One region of the Actinoplanes sp. NPDC000266 genome, then DNA from elsewhere that is predicted to be linked to it. Evidence: riboswitches for the same ligand, from Rfam matches in the RefSeq annotation. Region 1 holds a riboswitch; the other holds the start of a gene.
What was found. A riboswitch is a leader RNA that binds a small molecule or an ion and turns the genes downstream of it on or off. The one in region 1 is predicted to bind thiamine pyrophosphate.
Positions count from the first base shown of each region.

Region 1 (10,084 bases):
CGGCACCATGGCCGCCGGCCGCCTGCCCGCCGAGCTGGAGGCCGCTCTGGCCACCACCGCGGCCGACGACCTGCTCGGACTTCCGTTCCTTCAGGCGGGCGCGCTGCCCGACGCGGGCGCCGCCTACGGGATCGCCAAGCGGGCCAACCAGCTACGGGTGCGAACGGCCAGCCGCGCCTGGGGCGCCCGCGGCGCCCGCGTGAACAGCATCAGCCCCGGCGTGATCGCCACCCCGATGGGCCGCCAGGAGCTGTCGGGCGAGAGCGGCGCCATGATGCGCTCAATGATCGAAGCCTCCGGCACCGGCCGCGAGGGCACAGCCGCCGACATCGCCGCGGCCGCCGCTTTCCTGCTGGGCCCCGACTCCACTTTCATCACCGGCACCGACCTGCTGGTCGACGGCGGAGTCGTAGCCGCCATGTAACCACACTCGACCCCGGACCTTGACCGGCGGTATGCGGGGTTTTGAGAAGCGCGACCACTCACGCACGTCGCCGTGGTGGGGTGAGCGTTCTGGGCGCGCCAGCGCCCAGCTCACCCCGCCGCGGCCCTCGGCGTGAGCAGCGATCCGTACCCACCACCCAGCTACGACATCGATCCTCTGATCTTTAGCCGACGGGGGCCGGATAGCCGCCCGACTGCTCAGCCACCAACGTCGCCATCGCGTGTTCGACGACACCTACGAGCACCTGCTTGACCGACTCGCGATGGCGGGCGTCGCACATGATCAGCGGGACGTGTGGCGGGATGGCCAGCGCCTCGCGGACCTCGTCGGGCTCGTACCGGGGTGCGCCGTCGAAGCAGTTCAGCGCGACCAGGTACGGCAGGTGACGGTTTTCGAAGTAGTCGAGCGGCGCGAACGCGTCGGCGATCCGCCGGGTGTCGACCAGCACGGCCGCGCCGACGGCGCCGCGGATCAGCTCGTCCCACATGAACCAGAAACGGGTCTGACCTGGGGTGCCGAAGAGGTAGAGGATCAGGTCGTCGGCCATGGTGATGCGGCCGAAGTCCATGGCGACCGTGGTGGTCCCCTTGCCGGGCACCTTGGACGCGTCGTCGATCCCCTGGCCGGCCGAGGTCATCACGGCCTCGGTCGTCAGCGGCTCGATCTCGGAGACCGCACCGACCAGCGTCGTCTTGCCGACGCCGAAACCTCCGGCGACGACGATCTTCGCGGAGGTGATCTCCTTGGGTTGCGCCCCCGCCCGCTCAGAGCTTGCGAAGTCCACCTAACACCCTTTCCAGCAGGTCCATCCGCTCCGTGAACCCAGTTTTGGGAGCGGCGCTGTGCAACGACAGCAGCCCGTCGGCCACCATGTCCGCGACGAGCACCCGCGCGACACCCAGCGGCAACCGGGAGAGCGCGGACAGCTCGGCGAGGGACTGCGCTTTCGCCTCGCACAGAACAGCGATGCGGTATTTGTCATGCCCGGCGAACCGGGCCTCTTGCAGGCCGGCCTGGCTGGCTACCAGGACCGCTTCGATCGGGATGTCCCGGCGTGGTTCCGTCCGCCCGCGGGTGACCGCGTACGGGCGCACAAGGTTGCCTCTCGGGTCCTGTGGCTGTCCCATCCGCTCCTCACCCCGTTCCGGCGGTCCGGCCTCTAATGACTGACTGCTTCACGCGCGACCGGCGAGAGCGCCGCGCCGACCCGCTCGACCAGCAACGCCATCTCGTATCCGACCTGGCCGACGTCGCAGCTGCGGGCGGCCAGGACGGCCATCGCCGAGCCGTCGCTGATCGACATGAGGAACAGGTATCCGCTCTCCATCTCGATGATCGTCTGCTGGACGGTGCCCGCGTTGAACATGCGGGAGGCGCCGTCGGTCAGGCTGACCACACCGGAGGTGATGGCGGCCAGCTGGTCGGCCCGGTCGGCCGGCAGGTCGCGTGAGGCCGCCAGCAGCAATCCGTCGGCGGACACGGCCACGACGTGGGCGATGCCGGCGACGCTGTTGGCGAAGTTGTTGAGCAGCCAGCCCATGTCCTGCATGGTGGGGGGCCTGGTCACTGTTCGGTCTCCTTAGCCTGGGAGGCGGCGGACTCGGCGGTGCCGTCCGTCCGCCCGCGTTGCACTCCCCGGTGGTACGCGGACAGCAACCCGCGGACCTCGTCGGGGCTGCGGCGGTTCTGTGCCTTGGGTCCCGGCTGCACGCCACCGGGCACGAGCTGAGCCTGGGGTACGCGCTTGGGGAGGCCGGATCTCGTGGTGCCGGCGTCGACCGGCTCAGCCGCCGCCATGGCCAACTTCCATCCGTCGTCCGCCGCAGTCTTCCACCGGTCCTCCTCAGCGGGGCGCTGTCTCGGAACCGACGGTCCATTGTGCCCGGTGGCCGTCGGCGCCCGTTTCTCGGGCTTGGGAGCGGGCGGCGGCGACACGGGTGCCGGGGCTTTCACGGGCGCCGGCGCCGGCGCCGGTGACGCCGGGGCCGGCGTCGGGGCCGACGCGACCGGCGCCGCGTTCGGCGGGGGCGCGTAGCCCGCCGTCGGCATGCCGAACTGCTCCTGGCTCGCCCCGTCGTGGTTGCGGAACCAGCTCTGCTGCATCTGAACGAAGATCGGGGCCTCGTTGCGGTCCTCGGCCGGCGGCGCGAGCGGCTGGGCCGGCACCGGGGGCATGGCCGCGAGCGCGGCGCCCCAGCCGCCGGTCGGCGCGGAGACCGGCGGGCTCGAGACGGGCGGGCTCGAGACAGGAGGGCTCGAGACCGGAGGAGCGGAAACCGGTGGGGCGGAGACCGGCGGCGTGGAGACCGGCGGGGCGACGATCGGCGTCTGCATCGTCGGGGTGAAGCCGTTCATCGTCGGCGCGTTCTGCGTCTGCGAGATCGTCTTCGACACCCGGGTCGGCAGCGGCGGGCGGTTCGGCGTGGGCCGCACCTCGGCCGGGTCGCTCGCCGGGCGCTGCGACGGGAAGACCGGCAGCTGCGGGTGCGCCGGGATCTCCTGGACCGGCTCGGGGGCCGGCGGCTCGATGGTCGGCAGCGTGGCCGTGGCGGCCCGGGAGGACCGGGCGTCCCAGCCGCCGGACGGGGCCGCGCCCAGCTCCGGCCGCGGTCCGCCGCCGAACGTGTCGTAGCGGCGCGGCGTGACGACGATGCTGCTCGGCAGCGTGACCTGGGCGACCGTGCCACCCTCGAGGTTGGCCCGCAGCTCGACCTTGATGCCGTAGCGCGAGGCGAGCCGGGACACGACGGCCAGACCCATCAGGCGGAACGCCGCGACGTCCACGTTGGGCGGTTCGGCCAGCCGGCGGTTGAGCTGGTCCATCTGCTCCTCGGACATGCCGAGCCCGCGGTCCTCGACCTGGATCACCACGTAGTCGCGGATCCGGCGGCCGTCGGCGACCACGACGGTGGTCGGCGGCGAGAAGCGGGTGGCGTTGTCGAGCAGCTCGGCGACGAGGCGGACCACGTCGTTGACCGCGAGCGCGGCGATGGAGACGTCGGTGTCGACGGTGCCGAACTCGATGCGGTTGTAGAGCTCGACCTCGGACTGCGCGGCGCGCAGCGCGTCGACGACCAGCGCGTCCTCGCGCCGGGGCGGGCTCGAGTCGGCGCCGGCCAGCACGAGCAGGTTTTCGTCGTTGCGGCGCATCCGGGTGGCCAGGTGGTCGAGCTCGAAGAGCTGGGCCAGCCTCTTCGGGTCCTCCTCGTTGCGCTCGATCATGTCGAGCTCGCCGATCATCCGGTCGACCAGCGACTGGGAGCGGCGGGCCAGGTTGAGGAACATGGTCGAGACGCTGGTGCGCAGGGCCGCCTGCTCGGCCGCGATGCGGACCGCCTCGCGGTGGACCACGTTGAACGCCTGGGCGACCTGGCCGATCTCGTCGCGGTTGGGCAGCTTGATCGGGTCGCGCACCTGGCGGACGATGTCGTCGGCGCCGCCGTCGCCGAGGTTCTTGGCGTCGCGCAGCTTGGCCACGGCGTCGGGCAGGTCGCGGTTGGCCACCGCGAGCGCGCCCTCACGGAGCCGGCGCAGCGACATGTTGAGCGAGCGGGCCAGGATGACGGCGAGCGCGATGGCGACGATCAGCACGATCACGACCAGCGCCGACTCGATCGCGGCCTGCCGGACGACGGAGTCGCGGTCGTCCGCGGTCGCCTTCACGATCTTCGACTCGAGCTGCTGCTCGGCCCAGCGCATCAGGTCGACCACGGCGCCGAACGCCTCGGTGATGTCGGCCGCCGGCACCGCCTCACCGCGGCCGAGCTGGGTGGCGACGCCGTCGACCAGGTTGACCGCGTCGCCGCTGACCACCTTGTCGGCCAGGGCGCGCTGCTCGGGGCTGGCGACCAGCGAGAAGGTGGTCAGCGCCTCCTGCTGGCTGGTCTGCGTCGCGATGAAGGTGACCCGCTGCTCCTCGCTGAGGTCGTTGGCGACCCGCGCGGCGTACGAGACCGCCTCCTGCTCGGCGGTGCCGGCCTTGGCCCGCGAGAACGCGGAGAGCGCGCGCAGGCTGTCGGCGATGTCGCCGTCGCCGGCCAGCTGGCTGACCGAGTCGCCGTACGCGACCAGGTCGGTGATGACCACGCCGTAGCGGGAGACCGCCTCGGCCACGGCGATGCCCTCCCGCTTGCTGACCGCCGTGCGAGTGGCGTCCATCGTGTTGAGGTGGTCGTCGATGCGGGCCAGGCGGTCGCCACCGCGCCGGGCGAGTCGTCGACACCGGCCCGGTGCGAGCGGTAGACGGCGATCTGCGCGTCGCTGTCGCGGACCGCGGTGTCGTAGGCGTCGGGCTTGGCCCCGGCCGGGCCGGCCAGATAGGACGCCGCGGCCATGCGCTCGGTGTGCAGCAGCTGGGTCAGCGCCGAGATGTCGGTGTCGAGCTTGGTCAGCTCCTCCACCTGACCGGCGGCTGACGCGCGCTGTCCGATGTCGACGAGTCGCGTGGTGGCGAGAACGATTACTGCGGCCAGGGGCACGAGGAGGATCAGCGCCAGCTTCGAACGGATGCGCGCATCCCGAAGCCGGGGAAAGACACCACGGCGTGCCACCTGGGTCGAAGATCCGGTGCTCACGACTTCTCCTCCGTGGTCATCCCCGTGTCTCCGTGCCCGCCTGAGCGCTGCGGCCCGGGAATTTCATCAGAACGGACATTGGTTTGGGAAGTCCGGAAACTCCCCGAAACGAACTCCGCGCCGGACTGTTGGATGCATTGCCAGTTCCACAATCGACATTCACACCTCTTTGACGTGCACGAATATGCCGACCACGACATTCCGTGATGACCCGGTCACGATCAAACTGCAAGATTCCAACCAATATGTGAGACAAGCGTCTCGCTCCATCGATGGACCTCTGCTTGACCAGGGGCCCTCACGTTGGCAAGGTTTGGCGCGTTCGAACGGACATCTTGTCCGTATCGCCTTTCTAGGAGGCACCGCAGTGCGGCTCCCCCGCATCACCGCGGCATCCGCCGTGGCATCGATGCTCCTCGTCGCCGGTGCGGCCGGCTGCTCCTCGGACGACGGCCAGCCGAAGGCGTCCGAAGTGATCACGATCGCCGCCGACCTCGACAATTCGTCGGCCGTCGACATCGCGTACGCGCGCGCCCTTCAACTGCGGATCGAGCAGGTGAACGCCTCGGGCCAGCTCGGCGACCGGCAGCTCAAGCTGACCACGCAGGACAACCGGAACGACCCGACGTCCTCGATGCGCAACATCGGCGCGTTCGCCGACGACCCCTCGGTCGCCGCGATCGTCTCCGGCGCCTGTGACCAGTGCGTGGTCGGCGCGGCCAAGACGATCAACGACAAGAAGGTGCCGACCATCTCGCTGGGCGCCTCCGAAGAGGTCGTCAACCCGGTTTCCAGCCGGCGGTACATCTTCAAGATCGGCCCGAACTCGGCCGACAACGCGTCGGCGATGGTCTCCGAGCTGAGCAAGGCGAAGACCAAGAACATCGCGATCCTCTACTCCGACGACCTGTACGGGCGCGGGGCCCAGAGGGCGCTGTTCGCCAAGCTGACCGGCACCGGCATCACCCGCCAGGCCGCCCGCGCGGTCAAGCCGACCGCCACCGACATCACCCAGGCCATCGGCACGCTGGCCGACGGCAACCCGAGCGCGATCGTGGTGCTGACCGCGCCCGACCTGGCCCAGCTGGCCGCGGTCAACCTGAAGCAGGTCGGATTCAAGGGCCGGGTCTACTTCGACGCCGCGGCCGCCGGCGACCTGTTCATCCCGGCCGCCGCCTCGTCCGCGACGAACAACGTCCGGATGGTCTTCACCCAGATCCTGGCCATCGACGACGTCATCGCGACCACGCCGGCGAAATCGTCGCGCAAGCAGTGGTTCCGCGACTACACCTCGCGCTACGGCAGCTACTCGGGCGTGGCCGCCTTCGCGGCCGACGCGGTCGACCTGGTGGCCGACGCGGTGGCCCGGGTCGGCGCCGACCGCGAGGGCATCCGCGACATCCTGGAGACCTCGCAGGTCGACGGCCTGTCCGGCCCGCTCCGGCTGACACCGGACAACCACTCCGGCCTGATGCCGCAGGCGCTCACCGTGCTGGTGGCCCGGGCCGGCCGCTGGCGGCTCGCCTCATGATCCGCGTCGAGAACGTGTCGCGGACCTTCACCGGCCGCTCGGGCACGGTCGAGGCGCTGCGCGACGTGAGCCTCACGGTGGCCGACGGCGAGTTCGTGGCCGTGGTCGGCCGGTCCGGCTGCGGCAAGTCGACGCTGCTGCGGCTGATCGCCGGCCTGCTCCCGCCGACCGGAGGCGCCATCCAGGTGTCCGGCGAGCGGGTGGTCAAGCCGCGCCGGGACGTGGCGATGATGTTCCAGCGCCCGGCCCTGCTGCCGTGGCGGTCGGTGCTCGACAACGTGCTGCTGCCGGTGCAGATCTTCGGCTGGCGCAAGGCGGAATACGTCACCCGCGCCCACGACCTGCTCGAGCTGACCGGCCTGACCGGCTTCGAGAAGAGGCTGCCGCACGAGCTCTCAGGCGGCATGCAGCAGCGGGTGGCGCTGTGCCGCGCGCTGATCGGGCGCCCCCGCGTGATGCTGATGGACGAGCCGTTCTCGGCGCTCGACCCGCTGATCCGCGAGGAGCTGTCGGTCGAGCTCCAGCGCATCCACATGGAGCAGGCGCCGACCACGGTCTTCGTCACCCACTCGATCGACGAGGCGGTGCTGCTGGCCGACCGGGTGGTGGTGCTGAGCCCGCGGCCGGGCCGGGTCCGCGAGATCATCGACGTGCGCATCCCGCGTCCCCGCACGCTCGGCCGCACGGCCAACCTGGACGAGGTCGCCCGGTGCAGCGCCCAGCTTCATGATCTCTTGATGGCTTGATCTCTTCATGGCGCAGCGAGATCACGCTGCGTACAAGGGCTTTCTAAGCGGGATTTTGGACTGCCTTAAGAATCGGACGTCCCAGTGGCGTTCACGGGAGAGGATTCCGTAACGTGCCGGGCATGACTTTCCGCACCTGGGCGAAGTTGTTGGGTGCCTCGTTCGGCGTTGCCGCGCTGGCCGGGGCTTCTCAGCTGGGCCTGGCCTACGGGTTGGGCGTCCTGCGCTTCACCCGCGTCGTTGAGGTCACTGCGCGTGACGAGTGGATCGCCCAGCTGGCCTGGGTGGCGTGGTTCGCCATGACGGCGGCCGCGCTCGGCGCCATCGTCGGCCGCACTCAGCTGCCGAAACGCGCTCCCGCCGGCGCCCGGTTCGTTCCCGCCGTGGTGGCCGGCTTCGGCGCGGCCGCCATCGTGCCGCTCACCATGCAGCCGGCCCGGGCGGCCGAGGTCACCGGCGTCGACCCGGTCTTCGTGGTGGGCGCGTGCGCCGCGCTCGGCGCGGCCGTGGGCATCTTCGCGGCGTACGCGGCCCTGCGCAGCGCCGTCGCCCGCTGGAGCATCCTGACGCTGACGGTCGCCACGTGGGTCGTGGCGCTCGCCTCGGTGGCGCCGTCGCTGAGGCCAGGTCAAGACCCGGTTTCCGTACGCCTCGGCGTGCTCGATCTGAGCATCCTGCCCGACAAGGCGGTCGACCAGGCCGCGCTCTTCACGATGCCGGCGCTCGCCCTGATCTGCGGCGTGGTGATCGGCCTGGCCGCCCGCCGCGGCCGGCACTCGCTGGTGGCCATCGCGCTCTCCGGCCTGCCCGGCCCGGCCCTGCTCACGGTGGCCTACCTGATCGCCGGCCCCGGCGCGGGCGCCGACCGCTACCAGGAGGTCCCGTACTGGGCGGCGATGACGGCCGCCGGCGCCGGGGTCTTCGGCTCCGTGCTGGCCGCGGTCTTCCGGCGCGGCCCGGCCGGCGCCGACGCTCCGCCCACTCCCGACCGCCCGCCGCTGCCCCAGCGCGACGCCCAGCCCCACTCGGCGATCGCCCAGGCCGCGGGCGGCCCGTCGGCCGGAGCTCCCACGGGCCCGCTCCCCGCCGCCGGCGCCCCCACCGGCCCGCTGCCCGGCGCCGGCGCCGCCCAGGCCATCACCGGCCGCGCGAACGTCGCCGCGGCCCGCGCCTCCGTCGCCGCCCGCGCGTCGGCCGCCGCCCAGCGCCCCGACCACGAGCTGCGCCCGTCCGACACCGGAGTGCTGCCGACGCCGTCGTTCGACGGCTTCACCCCACCGCAGCCGCGCCAGCAGGGCAAAGACAACGAGCTGACCGACTGGGTCGGAGGCCTTGGCCGGTAACGTATAGGCGAACGTCAATGGAATGATGTGACCGGGAGGTACCGCGCGGCCTCCCACCGTCGCACGATGTCGTCCATGACCGCTGACCGGTACCCCCGCCTCCGCCGGTTCCTCACCGGCCTCGCCCTGGTCTTCGCCCTCTCCGGCACGGCACTGGTCGTGCCGGCCGTGGTGGCGCCGACAAGCACCGACGCGGCCCAGGCCGCCGTCCACTCGAGCTGCACGATCTCCCGCTGCTCGGCCGCCCGCACCGCCCGCACGGGCTGGTCAACGCTGGGCTGGCCGACGAGCAGCGGCTGGTACGCGTGGCCGTACGGCCAGTACAACTACACCGGCGGCACGTTCCAGAACCGGGAGAAGCAGCTCCCGTTGAACGCCACCTACAGCGAGTACGACGTCTACTCCCGCACGCGCGGCGCGGCCCGGGACGCCTACCGCATCGTGGTCAACCGCTCCACAAGAGAGACCTGGTTCACCCCCGACCACTACGTGACGTTCTACAAGCTGTGAGACAACGGGCACTCTAGCTTTTCTTGACGCGGACCGGTTATGGTCCGAGCACAACCCCACGGGAGTCCGGTGCACCGGGCTGAGAGGGGGGCCGAAGCAGCCCCCGACCGTCGAACCTGATCCGGGTCATGCCGGCGCAGGGAGGAGCGTTCGTTGTTTCCTCGATTGCATGTAGTCACCGACTCGCTCGACGTGGTGCGAGGGGTGGTCGGCCATGGGCCGGTCGCCGTGCAGGTGCGGGTGAAGTCGTCCGATCGTGCGGCCTATGAGCTGACCGTCGCCGCCCTCGATGTGTGCCGGCGTGCCGGTGACGCGCTCTGCCTGGTCGACGACCGGGTGGGTGTGGCCTTGGCGGCCGGCGCCGATGGCGTCCATGTGGGCGCCGAAGATCTTCCGGTGGCCGCGGTTCGTCGGGTTCTGGGCTCCGACGCGGTTGTGGGCGCCACGTGCCGTACACCCGAAGCCGCTCTGAAAGCCGTCGACGACGGAGCGTCCTATCTCGGCGTGGGGCCCGCCTTCGCCACCGTCAGCAAGGCCGGGCTTCCCGAGCCGATCGGGCCCGAAGGGGTCGGGAAAGTCGTCGCGGCGGTGCCGGGCACGCCGGTCATCGCCATCGGCGGGGTCACCGTCGACCGGGTCGCTCTGCTCGACTCGTACGGCGTGGCGGCGATCTCGGCCATCGCCGGCGACCCGGCCCGCGCCACGGTCGCCTTCCTCCAGGCCTTGGGAGGCCGGGCATGAGCGACATCGCGGTGGTCGGTGGCGGGATCATCGGGCTGGCTGTCGCGTGGCGGCTCGTCGAGCGCGGGCAGGACGTCACCGTCTTCGACGACGGGGACGACGGGGCCTGGCACGTCGCGGCCGGCATGCTCGCGCCCGGCGGCGAGTCGGCGTTCGAAGATCCGGCCCTGGTGCGGCTGATGGAACGGTCGGCC
Region 1 is NZ_JBIAZI010000006.1:59,661-69,744, forward strand. Features, by position in the region: gene ACFY36_RS24360 (SDR family oxidoreductase) at 1-424, shown strand, start outside; gene ACFY36_RS24365 (GTP-binding protein) at 609-1,229, opposite strand; gene ACFY36_RS24370 (DUF742 domain-containing protein) at 1,210-1,572, opposite strand; gene ACFY36_RS24375 (roadblock/LC7 domain-containing protein) at 1,605-2,012, opposite strand; partial or broken gene ACFY36_RS24380 (sensor histidine kinase) at 2,009-5,019, opposite strand; gene ACFY36_RS24385 (ABC transporter substrate-binding protein) at 5,429-6,550, shown strand; gene ACFY36_RS24390 (ABC transporter ATP-binding protein) at 6,547-7,296, shown strand; gene ACFY36_RS24395 (hypothetical protein) at 7,419-8,639, shown strand; gene ACFY36_RS24400 (ribonuclease domain-containing protein) at 8,715-9,149, shown strand; TPP riboswitch at 9,198-9,309, shown strand; gene ACFY36_RS24405 (thiamine phosphate synthase) at 9,303-9,890, shown strand; gene thiO (glycine oxidase ThiO) at 9,887-10,084, shown strand, end outside.

Region 2 (10,084 bases), on a different contig from region 1:
CCGAGACCGAGGGCTTCAACAGCGCTCAGGAGCTGCACGCCATTCTGCGCGAGCGGGGTGAGCGGGTGGGGCTGACCACCGTCTACCGCACGTTGCAGGGCCTGGCCGACGCCGGCGAGATCGACGTGATGCGCCCGCCCGGCGGCGAGCACCTCTACCGCCGGTGCAGCCAGGGTCACCACCACCACCTGGTGTGCCGCTCGTGCGGCCGCGCGGTCGAGGTGGAGGGCCCGGCCGTCGAGTCGTGGGCCGACAAGGTGGCGGGCAAGCACGGCTTCGTCGACGTCTCTCACACGATGGAGATCTTCGGAACCTGCCCGGACTGCGCCACTAAGCAGTAGCACAGTCCACGTGGGACCCTGACGGCGTGAAGCTCTATGCCGACAGGATCCCCACCGCCGTCCGCCAGCTGATCACCGACATCGTCGTGGTGATCTGGGTCTACCTCTGGGTGCGCGCCGGCCTGTGGGTGAACGACATGGTCGAGAAGCTGGGCGTTCCCGGCGCCAAGCTGGAGACCGCGGGCGGCGGCATCGCCGACAACCTGGCCGACGCCGGCGGCAAGGTCGGCCGGGTGCCGCTGGTCGGCGACCAGCTGGTCAAGCCGTTCACCGGCGCCGCCGACGCGGCCCGCAACCTGGCCGACGCCGGGCGCCAGCAGCAGGAGATCGTCGACCAGATGGCCGTCATCATCGCCCTGGCCGTGGTCGCCGTGCCGCTGGCGCTGGTGCTCTTCCTCTGGCTGCCGTTGCGGATCCGCTGGATCCGCCGGGCCGCCGTCGCCACCTCCGTACGCGACGAGCCCGCCGGTCGCGACCTGCTCGCCCTGCGGGCCCTGGCCAGCCAGCCCCTGAACCGGCTGGCCAAGATGGGCCCGGACATCGCGCAGAGCTGGCGCAACGGCGACCCCGAGGCGGTCGACGCCCTGGCCGAGCTGGAACTCAGACGTCTCGGTCTTCGCGGTTCTCGCCGCTAGCGTTCGCGTAGTCCTCGTCCTCGGGATCCTCGTCGATCCAGTTGCGGCGCAGCCACGGGATGCCCGCCCAGAAGGTGAGGAAGAACAGGGCGGTGAGGGCGCTGAAGACGAAGGCGATCGGCCGGTCGAGGATGAAGTCGGTGACCAGCAGGACGCTGGCCGCCATCGAGACCAGCAGGAAGGCCAGGCCGCCGGTGGCCATCCGGTGGGCGTAACGGACCAGCTCGGGCTTGCGGCCCTGGCGGAACAGCGCCCGGTGGAAGGCGACCGGGGCAATGATCATCGCGGTGGCGCCGGCGGCGGCCAGCAGCGCCACGACGTACGTGTCCTTCTGGAATTGTGTGACCTTGGGGAAGCCGTTGCTGAACGGCAGGGTCAGCAGGAAGGCGAACAGGATCTGGATGCCGGTCTGCGCGACCCGCAACTCCTGGAGGAGATCGGCGAAGTTGCGGTCCCAGCGTTGTTTCTCCGACTCGTGCTTCATCCGCGGCTTCTCGGGTGGCATGCCGCGACGGATACCCCAAGATGAACGTGAATCAAACTCCCCGAATGCGAGCCAGGGCCGCCTCGGAAAGGGCAGTCGCCGCCTGCTCGGGCACCCAGTGGCTGATACCGCGCATAGCGACCATCTGGTAGTCGGCGTCGACCCAGTCCCGGGTGCGCAGCGCCGCGGTCAGCGAGACCACGCCGTCCTGGTCACTCCAGACATATGTGGTGGGCACGCGGATCAGGCGTACGTCCTTGAGCTGGTCGAAGGTCAGCGCCCGGTACCAGTTCAGCCCGCCGGTGAGCCGGCCCGGATCGCGGTTGGCCTCGACGTAGAGCTCGGCCCGCTCCCCGATCGGCTTGAGCATCCAGCGCAGGGCGGCGGCGTCGCGGGCGAGCAGCAGCCGCTCGGCGGCGGCCGACTGGAAGACCTTGAAGTACGCCATCCGGGCCCGCTGGGCGGGCCGGGTCCGCAGCGCCAGCTGGAGCGCCTTGGGATGCGGGACGGAGACGGCGGTGAGGGTGCGGACCCGCTCGGGATGCCAGGCGGCGAGCATCCAGCCGACGTTGGCGCCCCAGTCGTGGCCGATGACGTGCGCCGACTCCAGGCCGAGGGCGTCGAGCACGCCGACCGCGTCGGCCACGGCCTCGGTGATCCGGTAGGCGCCGACATCGGCCGGGCGGGCGCCTGGTGAGACGCCGCGCTGATCCACGGCGTACGTCCTGAGACCTGCCTCGTGAAGTTTCGGCGCGAGAAGATCGAACTCGCGGTGGTCCTGGGGGAAGCCGTGCAGCAGCAGAACCGGGTCGCCCTCCGACGGGCCACCATCGAAGACGTCGAATGTCAGACCCCGGGCTTTGATCTCCATCTGTGATCACTCCCTCGCTGGGCGGAACGAAACAGCAGTGTTAGCGTCATCGAAACTAATGCAGGCCGACAGGGGAGCGCACAAGCGCTGAGAGTGCGGGCAACCGCAGACCCTCGTACCTGATCTGGGTAATGCCAGCGCAGGAAGCTCGGGAGGAACCACATGTCATCTCGTTGGCGGACCATCGACATCGTCATCGCCTCGATCATCGCCGTCGCCTTCGGCGTCATCTTCTGGGCCTGGGGCCTGCTCTGGAACGGCCCGGCCGACGCCATCCCCCTGCCCGGCCGGTGCGTGATCTACGGCGTCTGGCTGGTGCCGGCCGTGCTCGGCGCGCTGATCGTCCGCAAGCCGGGCGCCGCCTTCTACACCCTCACCCTGGCCGCCCTGGTGTCGGCCGCCATCGGCACGAGCTGGGGCTGGACCCTGGTCATCCAGGGCCCGCTCGAGGCCCTCGGCGCCGAGCTCGTGTTCGCCGCCTTCGCCTACAAGGTCTACAACCTGCCGGTGGCCCTGCTCGCCGCCACCACGGCCGGGCTGGTGGCATCGGTCTACGACGCCTTCGTCTGGTACGGCGGCACGTCGTGGGCCACCATGCGGATCTGGTACATCGTCATCACCGCGCTGTCGTCGCTGGTGATCGCCGGTCTCGGCAGCGTGGCGCTGACCCGCGCGCTGGCACAGACCGGAGTTCTCGACCGGTTCGCGGCGGGGCGTTCGCGCGCGCTCGTCTGATCTGGTGTCATTCCCGACATGAGTGAGGTCGTTCTCCGCGGTTTCGGCTGGCGGCACGCGGGCCGTCGCGCCTGGGCCGTCCGCGACGTCGACCTGCGGATAGCGCACGGCGAGCGGGTGCTCCTGCTCGGTCCCTCCGGGGCCGGTAAGAGCACCCTGCTGGCCGCGCTGGCCGGCCTGCTGCCCGACGACTCGGGCGAGTCCGAGGGCACGATCGAGATCGACGGACTCGATCCGCGCAAGGCCCGCGACCAGGTCGGCATCGTCTTCCAGGATCCGCAGACCCAGCTCGTGATGGCCCGCAGCGGCGACGACGTGGCGTTCGGCCTGGAAAATCGCGGGGTGCCGCCGGCCGACATCTGGCCCCGGGTCAGCGACGCGCTCGACCGGGTCGGCTTCCCCTATCCGATCATCCGCTCGACCGCGGCGCTGTCCGGCGGCGAGGCGCAACGGCTGGCCCTGGCCGGTGTGCTGGCCCTGCGCCCGCGCCTGCTGCTGCTCGACGAGCCGACCGCCAACCTCGACCCCGACGGGGCCGTGCTGGTCCGCGAGGCCATCGCCGCCCTGCGCCTGGACGCCTCCATGATCATTGTGGAGCACCGGGTGGCCGAGGCCCTGCCGCTGGTCGACCGCGTGGTCGTGCTCGAGCCGGGCGGGGGCGTGCGGGCCGACGGCGCGCCCGAGGTCGTGTTCGCGGCCTACGGCGATCGTCTGGCCGACGAGGGCGTCTGGGTTCCCGGCTTCACGATTCCCCCGCTCAAATCAAGGTCAACGGCCGATCCTTCCCTCGTACGCACGGAGCAGGCCACAGTCGCAGGACGCATGGCCCCCGTGTCGCTCGCCGCCGGCGAGGGCGAGGTCCTGGCCGTGACCGGCCCCAACGGCGCCGGCAAGTCGACGCTCGCCCTGCTGCTGGGCGGCCTGCTCGCCCCGTCATCGGGCCGGGTGCACGCGTTCGGCGACCCGAAGCCCCCGCACCGCTGGCGGGCGGCCACCCTCACCGGCCGGATCGGCTCGGTCTTCCAGAACCCGGAACACCAGTTCGTGACCACCCGCGTCGCCGACGAGCTGGCCCTGGGCCCGCGCCGGCTGGGCCGCTTCGACCAGCAGGTGATCGACGACCTGCTGGAGCGGCTACGCCTGACGAAGCTGGCGCAGGCCAACCCGTACACCCTCTCCGGCGGCGAAGCCCGCCGTCTCAGCGTCGCCACCGCCCTGGCCACCGCGCCCCGCCTGCTGGTGCTCGACGAGCCCACGTTCGGCCAGGACCGCCGCACCTGGATCGAGCTGGTCACCCTGCTGGCGACGCTGCGCGACGACGGCCACGCGATCGTGGCGGTGACCCACGACGACGACTTCGTGCAGACGGTCGCCGACCGAACGTTCCCGCTGGGCACCCCCCGGCTGCCCGACCCGCTCCCCCGCCGGCGGCGCTTGTGAGCTTCGTCCTTCAGCCGGTGGCCGACCCCGCGGCCCCCTTGGCCCGGCGCAACCCGACGGCCAAGCTGGGCGCGGCGCTGCTGTTCACGCTGCCCCTGCTGTCCACTCTCGACCCGCTGACCCCGGCGATCGCCCTGGCGATCGAGCTGGCGGTGCTTCCTCTTTTCGGCGTACGCCTGTCCGTCCTGGCCCGCCGAGCCTGGCCGCTCCTGATCGCCGCGCTGGGCCTGCTGGCCACGATGGTCCTTTTCGCGGCCGACCGTAGCGGCCGCCTCCTGCTCGACCTGGGCCCGTTCGACATCACCACCGGCGTGCTGGTGTCGGCGCTGGGCCTGATCCTGCGCCTGTTCGCGATAGCCGTCCCCGGCGTGATCGTCTTCGCCACCACCGACCCCACCGACCTGGCCGACTCCCTGGTCCAGAACGCGAAGGCCCCACCCCGTTTCGCCATCGGCGCCCTGGCCGCCTTCCGCCTGCTCCCACTGCTCGACCAGGAGTGGCAAATGATCACCTTGGCCCGCCGGGCCCGAGGCGTCGACGCCGGCCGTAACCCCGTGGCCGCCTTACGCCTGTTCATCTCGACGGCCTTCGCCCTGCTGGTAGGAGCCCTACGCCGAGGCGGCCGGCTGGCCGTGGCCATGGACGCCCGCGGTTTCGACTCGGGCATCCCCCGCACTTACGCCCGACGCCAGACCTTCACGACAGCCGATACGGCCCTGCTGCTGGGCGCGCTCGCCTTGTCGGCCGTCGCCCTCGGCACGAGCATCGCCTTGGGCCTGTTCCGCCCCATCATCGGCTGACCGGTCAGGCGATCGCCTGGCGCAGGGAAGCCAGGGCGTCCTCGATGATGGCGATCAGGGTGCGGTCGCCGGGCTGGTCGAGCCACTCGTCGAACGAGACGAACAGCAGCATCACGGCGGTCTCGGCCAGCAGGGCGGCCTCGAGGGCCGGGACGCCCCGGGCCTCGAAGCCCGTGCTGATCGCGCTTCTCAAGGCGTCTCGTTTGCGCAGGTCGCGCTCGCGGAGGCCGGGATCGGAGCGGACGATCTCGCGCCGTACGCGGAGCTCGTCGCGGCGGCTCTCGAAGCGGGCGGCGGTGACGGCCCGGAGGCCCTCGAGGATCACGGTCATCGGGGCGTCGGCCGGCGGGGCCTCCTCGATCATGCGGGTGGCCATGGCCGGGATCTCGTCGCCGCCGAAGAGCACCTCGCGCTTGTCGGCGAAGTGCCGGAAGAACGTGCGGGTGGTCAGGCCGGCCCGCGCGGTGATCTGCGGAACGGTGGTCGCCGCGAAGCCCTGCTCGACGAAGAGCTCGACGGCCGCTTCCTCGAGGCGCTCACGCGCGCCGGGCCGCCATCTGCTCACACCCGCCATCCTACGTGATGACATCACGTGTCATCACGGGCTACAGTCATGACACGCCATGTCATCACCTCTGGGGAGCACCGCCATGACCGACGAAGTCTGGATCCTGGGCGGCACGGGCCGCAGCGCCCGGGCCATCGCCACCGAACTCCTGCGCCGGGGCATCACCCCCACGCTTGTGGGGCGTGACGCCACCCGTCTGACCGCCGCCGCCTCGAGCCTCGGGAGCGTTCGTACGCTCGTCGCGCGCACGCCGGTGGAAACGGCCGACGCGATCCGGCGGCAGCGGCCCGCCGTTGTGATCAACACGGTCGGGCCGTTCGGGGTGACGGCCGGGCCGATCATCCGGGCCTGTCTGCCGGCCGGTCATTACGTCGATCTGGCCAATGACGTCGCGGCCGTGTCGGGCGTACTCGCACTGCATGACGCCGCCGCCGAGGCCGGGCGTTCGCTCGTCACCGGCGCCGGCTTCGGCGTGACCGCCACGGAGAGCGTTGTGGTCAAGCTTTGCGCGGACCGTCCCACGCCCTCGGACGTACGCGTCGACATGATCCCTTCGCTGGCGATCGAGGCCGGCCGGCTCGGTGAGGCCCTGGCCGGCACGATCCTCGAAGGTCTTCCCGGTGTGCCGGGCGGCCGCCGGTTCCAGGGCCGCCGCTACCGTGACGGCCGTCTCGCCCCGGCCCGGCTGGCCGGTGACGCCGAGACCCTGACCCTGCCCGGCGGATCGCCGGTGACCACCGCCGGCATGCCGCTCGGTGAGCTCGTCGCCGCCCAGCGCGCGAGCGGCGCCCCCTCGGTGACCGCCGCGTCGAGCGAGGCGCCCACCGCGCCGATCGCCCGCGCGCTCATGCCCCTCGCCGCGTCGTTGCTGGGCTTCGGCCCGCTGCGGTCATTTGCCGTACGCCGCCTGGCCGCCCTCGAGGTGAAGGCCCGCCCCCGCCCGCGCGAGCACTCGTGGGGCCACGCCCGCGTCACCTGGCCCGACGGCACCGTCCGCGAGGGCTGGCTGCGCCTCGGCGACGCACAGGACTTCACCGGCGCCGTCCCGGCCGAGGTCACCCGCCGCCTGCTGGCCGGCGAGGGCCGCCCCGGCGCCTCGTTCCCGGCCACCCTCTTCGGCCCGTCCCTGGCCGAATCCTGCGGCGCCGACTACGTCCTGGCTGGGTTACCGTCGGCATGACCACTCCGAGAGGGGACTCGTCATGCGTATCGCGGTTGCCGGCGCCTCCGGGAACATCGGGGCCCGTACCGTCGCGGCTCTGGAACGGGACGGGCACGAGGTCGTACGGATCAGCCGCTCGCACGGCATCGACCTGCTCCAGGAGGACGCGATCGGCGACGCCCTGTCCGGTGTGGACGCCGTCGTCGACACCCTGAACGGGCCGGCGGCCGACCCCATGGAGGCCATCACCTGGCTCACCACCTCCACCCGTAACCTGCTCGCGGCCGAGGAACGGGCCGGCGTCCGCCACCACGTCCTGCTGTCGATCGCCTGCCTCTACCGGGTCGGCGGCAACGCCCACTACGCCGCCAAGCGCGCACAGGAACAGGTCGTCACCGAGGGCCCGGTCCCGTGGACCATCGTCCCGGCCACCCAGTTCCACGACTTCGCGGCCATGGTCGCCGACCGCACCGAACGCGACGGCGCCGCCACCCTCGCGCCCCTGCTCCTCCAGCCGGTCGCCCCCGACGACGTCGCCGGCGTCCTGGCCGAGCTCGCGCCGGGCGAACCGCGGGGCCGCTACGCCGACCTGGCCGGCCCCGAACCGCAGGACATGGTCGACATGGCCCGCCGCACCCACCAGGCGCGGGGCCGGGTGGTGAAGCTGATCCCCACCTGGGACGGCGCCTTCAGCACCGAGATGGCCGGCAAGGTCATGCTCCCCGACCCCGGTAACGTCCGGATCGCGCCGACCACCTTCGACGAGTGGCTGGCCCAGCAGTCCTGACTTTCGGCAGTACCCGGGCCGGACGGCCCTGGTTAGCCTGACCGGATGGGTGCTCGGCGGGAGTGGGTGTTCGACGGGCTGCTCGGGCTGGCGCTGGCGGCGCCGGTGGTGGCCAACCAGTCCACGCGCGGGAGCGTCGCCGGATCCGCGGCCGCCGTCGTGGTCAGCGTGGCGGCGACCGTGCTGGGGCGGCGATGGCCGCTGGCCGGGTGGCTGGCCGTCGTGCTGGCCACCATCGTGGACGGCAACTTCGCCTTCGGGATCCCGGTGCACAGCTATCTGATCGGGCTGCGCACCGAGCGGATCCGCCCGGTGGCCGCCGCCTTCGCCCTGATCGCGGCCGCGGGCACAGCCTTCAACCTGGGCGTGCTGGGTGTGGGCCCGGCCGAGTGGTTCGAGCTGGCGATGTTCCTGCTGATCCTGGGCATCTTCCCGTGGCTGGTCGGCCGATATCGGGCCCAGCGCGGCCGGCTGGCGGCGGCGGGCTGGGACCGGGCGGCCCGGCTGGAGTCGGAGCGGCGCATGGTGGTGCTGCGGGAACGTTCGCGGATCGCCCAGGAGATGCACGATTCGCTCGGTCACGAGCTGAGCCTGATCGCGCTCGGCGCGGGCGCCCTGGAGACCAGCCCGGACGTGCCCGAGGAGCGCCGGGCGACGGCCACCCGGATCCGCGAGTCGGCGGCCACCGCCACCGACCAGCTACGGGAGATCATCGGCCTACTGCGCGACCCGGGCGAGGCGGCGCCCCTGGAGCCGGTGGACGAGCCGGTCGAGTCGCTTGTGGACAACGCGGCGAGGGCCGGCATGCCCGTGACCATGAAGCGCACCGGCGATCCGGCCCCGGCCGCCGTCGAGCGCACGACTTACCGGGTGGTTCGGGAGGCGCTCACGAACGCGAGCCGTCACGCCCCCGGCGCACCGATCACGGTCGAGCTGACACGCTCCGGCGACAAGTCCACTATTACCGTGACAAATCTGGCAGGAGAAGGCTACGGCGAGGCTGCGGGCAGGCGTCATAGCGCGGGAAATGAGGGCGCGGGGGATGAGGGCGCGGGAAGCGTGGGCACGGGCAGGGGTCACGGCATGGGCAAGGGCGAGGGCGCGCGGAAGGGTGAGGCGGCTCGGAGGGGCGAGGGCGCGCGGAAGGGCGAGGGCGCGCGGAGGGGCGAGGGCGCGGCCGGGGGAACGGCTGAGGTGGGTGGGTTTGGGCTGGTGGGGCTGCGGGAACGCGTACGGCTCAATGGCGGGACCCTGACCGCCGGACCTCGACCCGGCGGGGGTTTCCGGCTGGAGGCCGAGATTCCGCACCGGGCCGCGCCCGCGGTCGACGAGCCCGTCGTGGAGATGAAGCGGCGGGTGCGGCGCAGCCTTGTCGCGGCCGTGCTCACCCCGGCCGCGCTGGCCCTGGTCACCGCCGTCGCCTACTACCCGTTCGCGGCGAACGGCTCCGTGCTGGGCGGGGACGCTTTCGAACGGATGCCGCTGGGCGCCGCCCGCGCCGACCTCGACCTGCCCGAACGGCAGGCCTGGGTGCGCGATCCGGAGCCGGGCTGCGAGTACTACAGCGACGGCAACTTCCCGCTCGCCGACGCCACCTTCCGGCTGTGCTTCGACGGCGGCGGCCGGCTCGTGCGGAAGGACCACGTGGCGTGACCATTCCCGTGCTGATCGCGGATGACGAGGCGATGATCCGGGCCGGCATCCGGGCGATTCTGGCCAACGATCCCGAGATCGACGTGATCGGTGAGGCCGGCGACGGCGCCGAGGCGGTCGAGGCCGTACGGCGTCATCGCCCGGCCGTGGTCCTCATGGACATCCGGATGCCGCGGCTGGACGGGCTGGCCGCCACCGCCGAGATCCGCCGCCTGGCTCCGGAGACCGGGGTGGTCGTGCTGACCACGTTCGGCGAGGACGAGTACATCGTCAAGGCCGTCGCCTCCGGCGCCGCCGGTTTCCTGCTCAAGGCGGGCGATCCGCGCGAGCTGACCGCGGGCGTACGGGCGGTGGCCGCCGGCGCCGCCTACCTGTCACCGAAGGTCGCCCACCGGGTGATCACCGAGCTGGCCGGCCGGCGCCTGCACGCGGGCGCCGCCGCCCGCGACCGGGTGGACGGCCTGACCGAGCGCGAACGTGAGGTGCTGGCCCTGGTCGGCGCCGGCCTGTCCAACGCCGAGATAGCCCGCCGCCTGTTCCTGGTCGAGGGCACCGTGAAGGCGTACGTGAGCAGCCTGCTCAGCCGTCTCGGCGTCCGCAACCGGGTC
Region 2 is NZ_JBIAZI010000010.1:132-10,215, reverse strand. Features, by position in the region: gene ACFY36_RS35345 (Fur family transcriptional regulator) at 1-341, shown strand, start outside; gene ACFY36_RS35340 (hypothetical protein) at 368-976, shown strand; gene ACFY36_RS35335 (DUF6328 family protein) at 942-1,460, opposite strand; gene ACFY36_RS35330 (alpha/beta fold hydrolase) at 1,513-2,331, opposite strand; TPP riboswitch at 2,392-2,495, shown strand; gene ACFY36_RS35325 (ECF transporter S component) at 2,494-3,066, shown strand; gene ACFY36_RS35320 (ABC transporter ATP-binding protein) at 3,085-4,506, shown strand; gene ACFY36_RS35315 (energy-coupling factor transporter transmembrane component T family protein) at 4,503-5,306, shown strand; gene ACFY36_RS35310 (TetR/AcrR family transcriptional regulator) at 5,311-5,871, opposite strand; gene ACFY36_RS35305 (saccharopine dehydrogenase family protein) at 5,957-7,054, shown strand; gene ACFY36_RS35300 (SDR family oxidoreductase) at 7,077-7,823, shown strand; gene ACFY36_RS35295 (sensor histidine kinase) at 7,869-9,476, shown strand; gene ACFY36_RS35290 (response regulator) at 9,473-10,084, shown strand, end outside.
Region 2: linked by a shared signal. The riboswitch ahead of ACFY36_RS35325 (ECF transporter S component) and the one ahead of ACFY36_RS24405 (thiamine phosphate synthase) in region 1 are both predicted to bind thiamine pyrophosphate.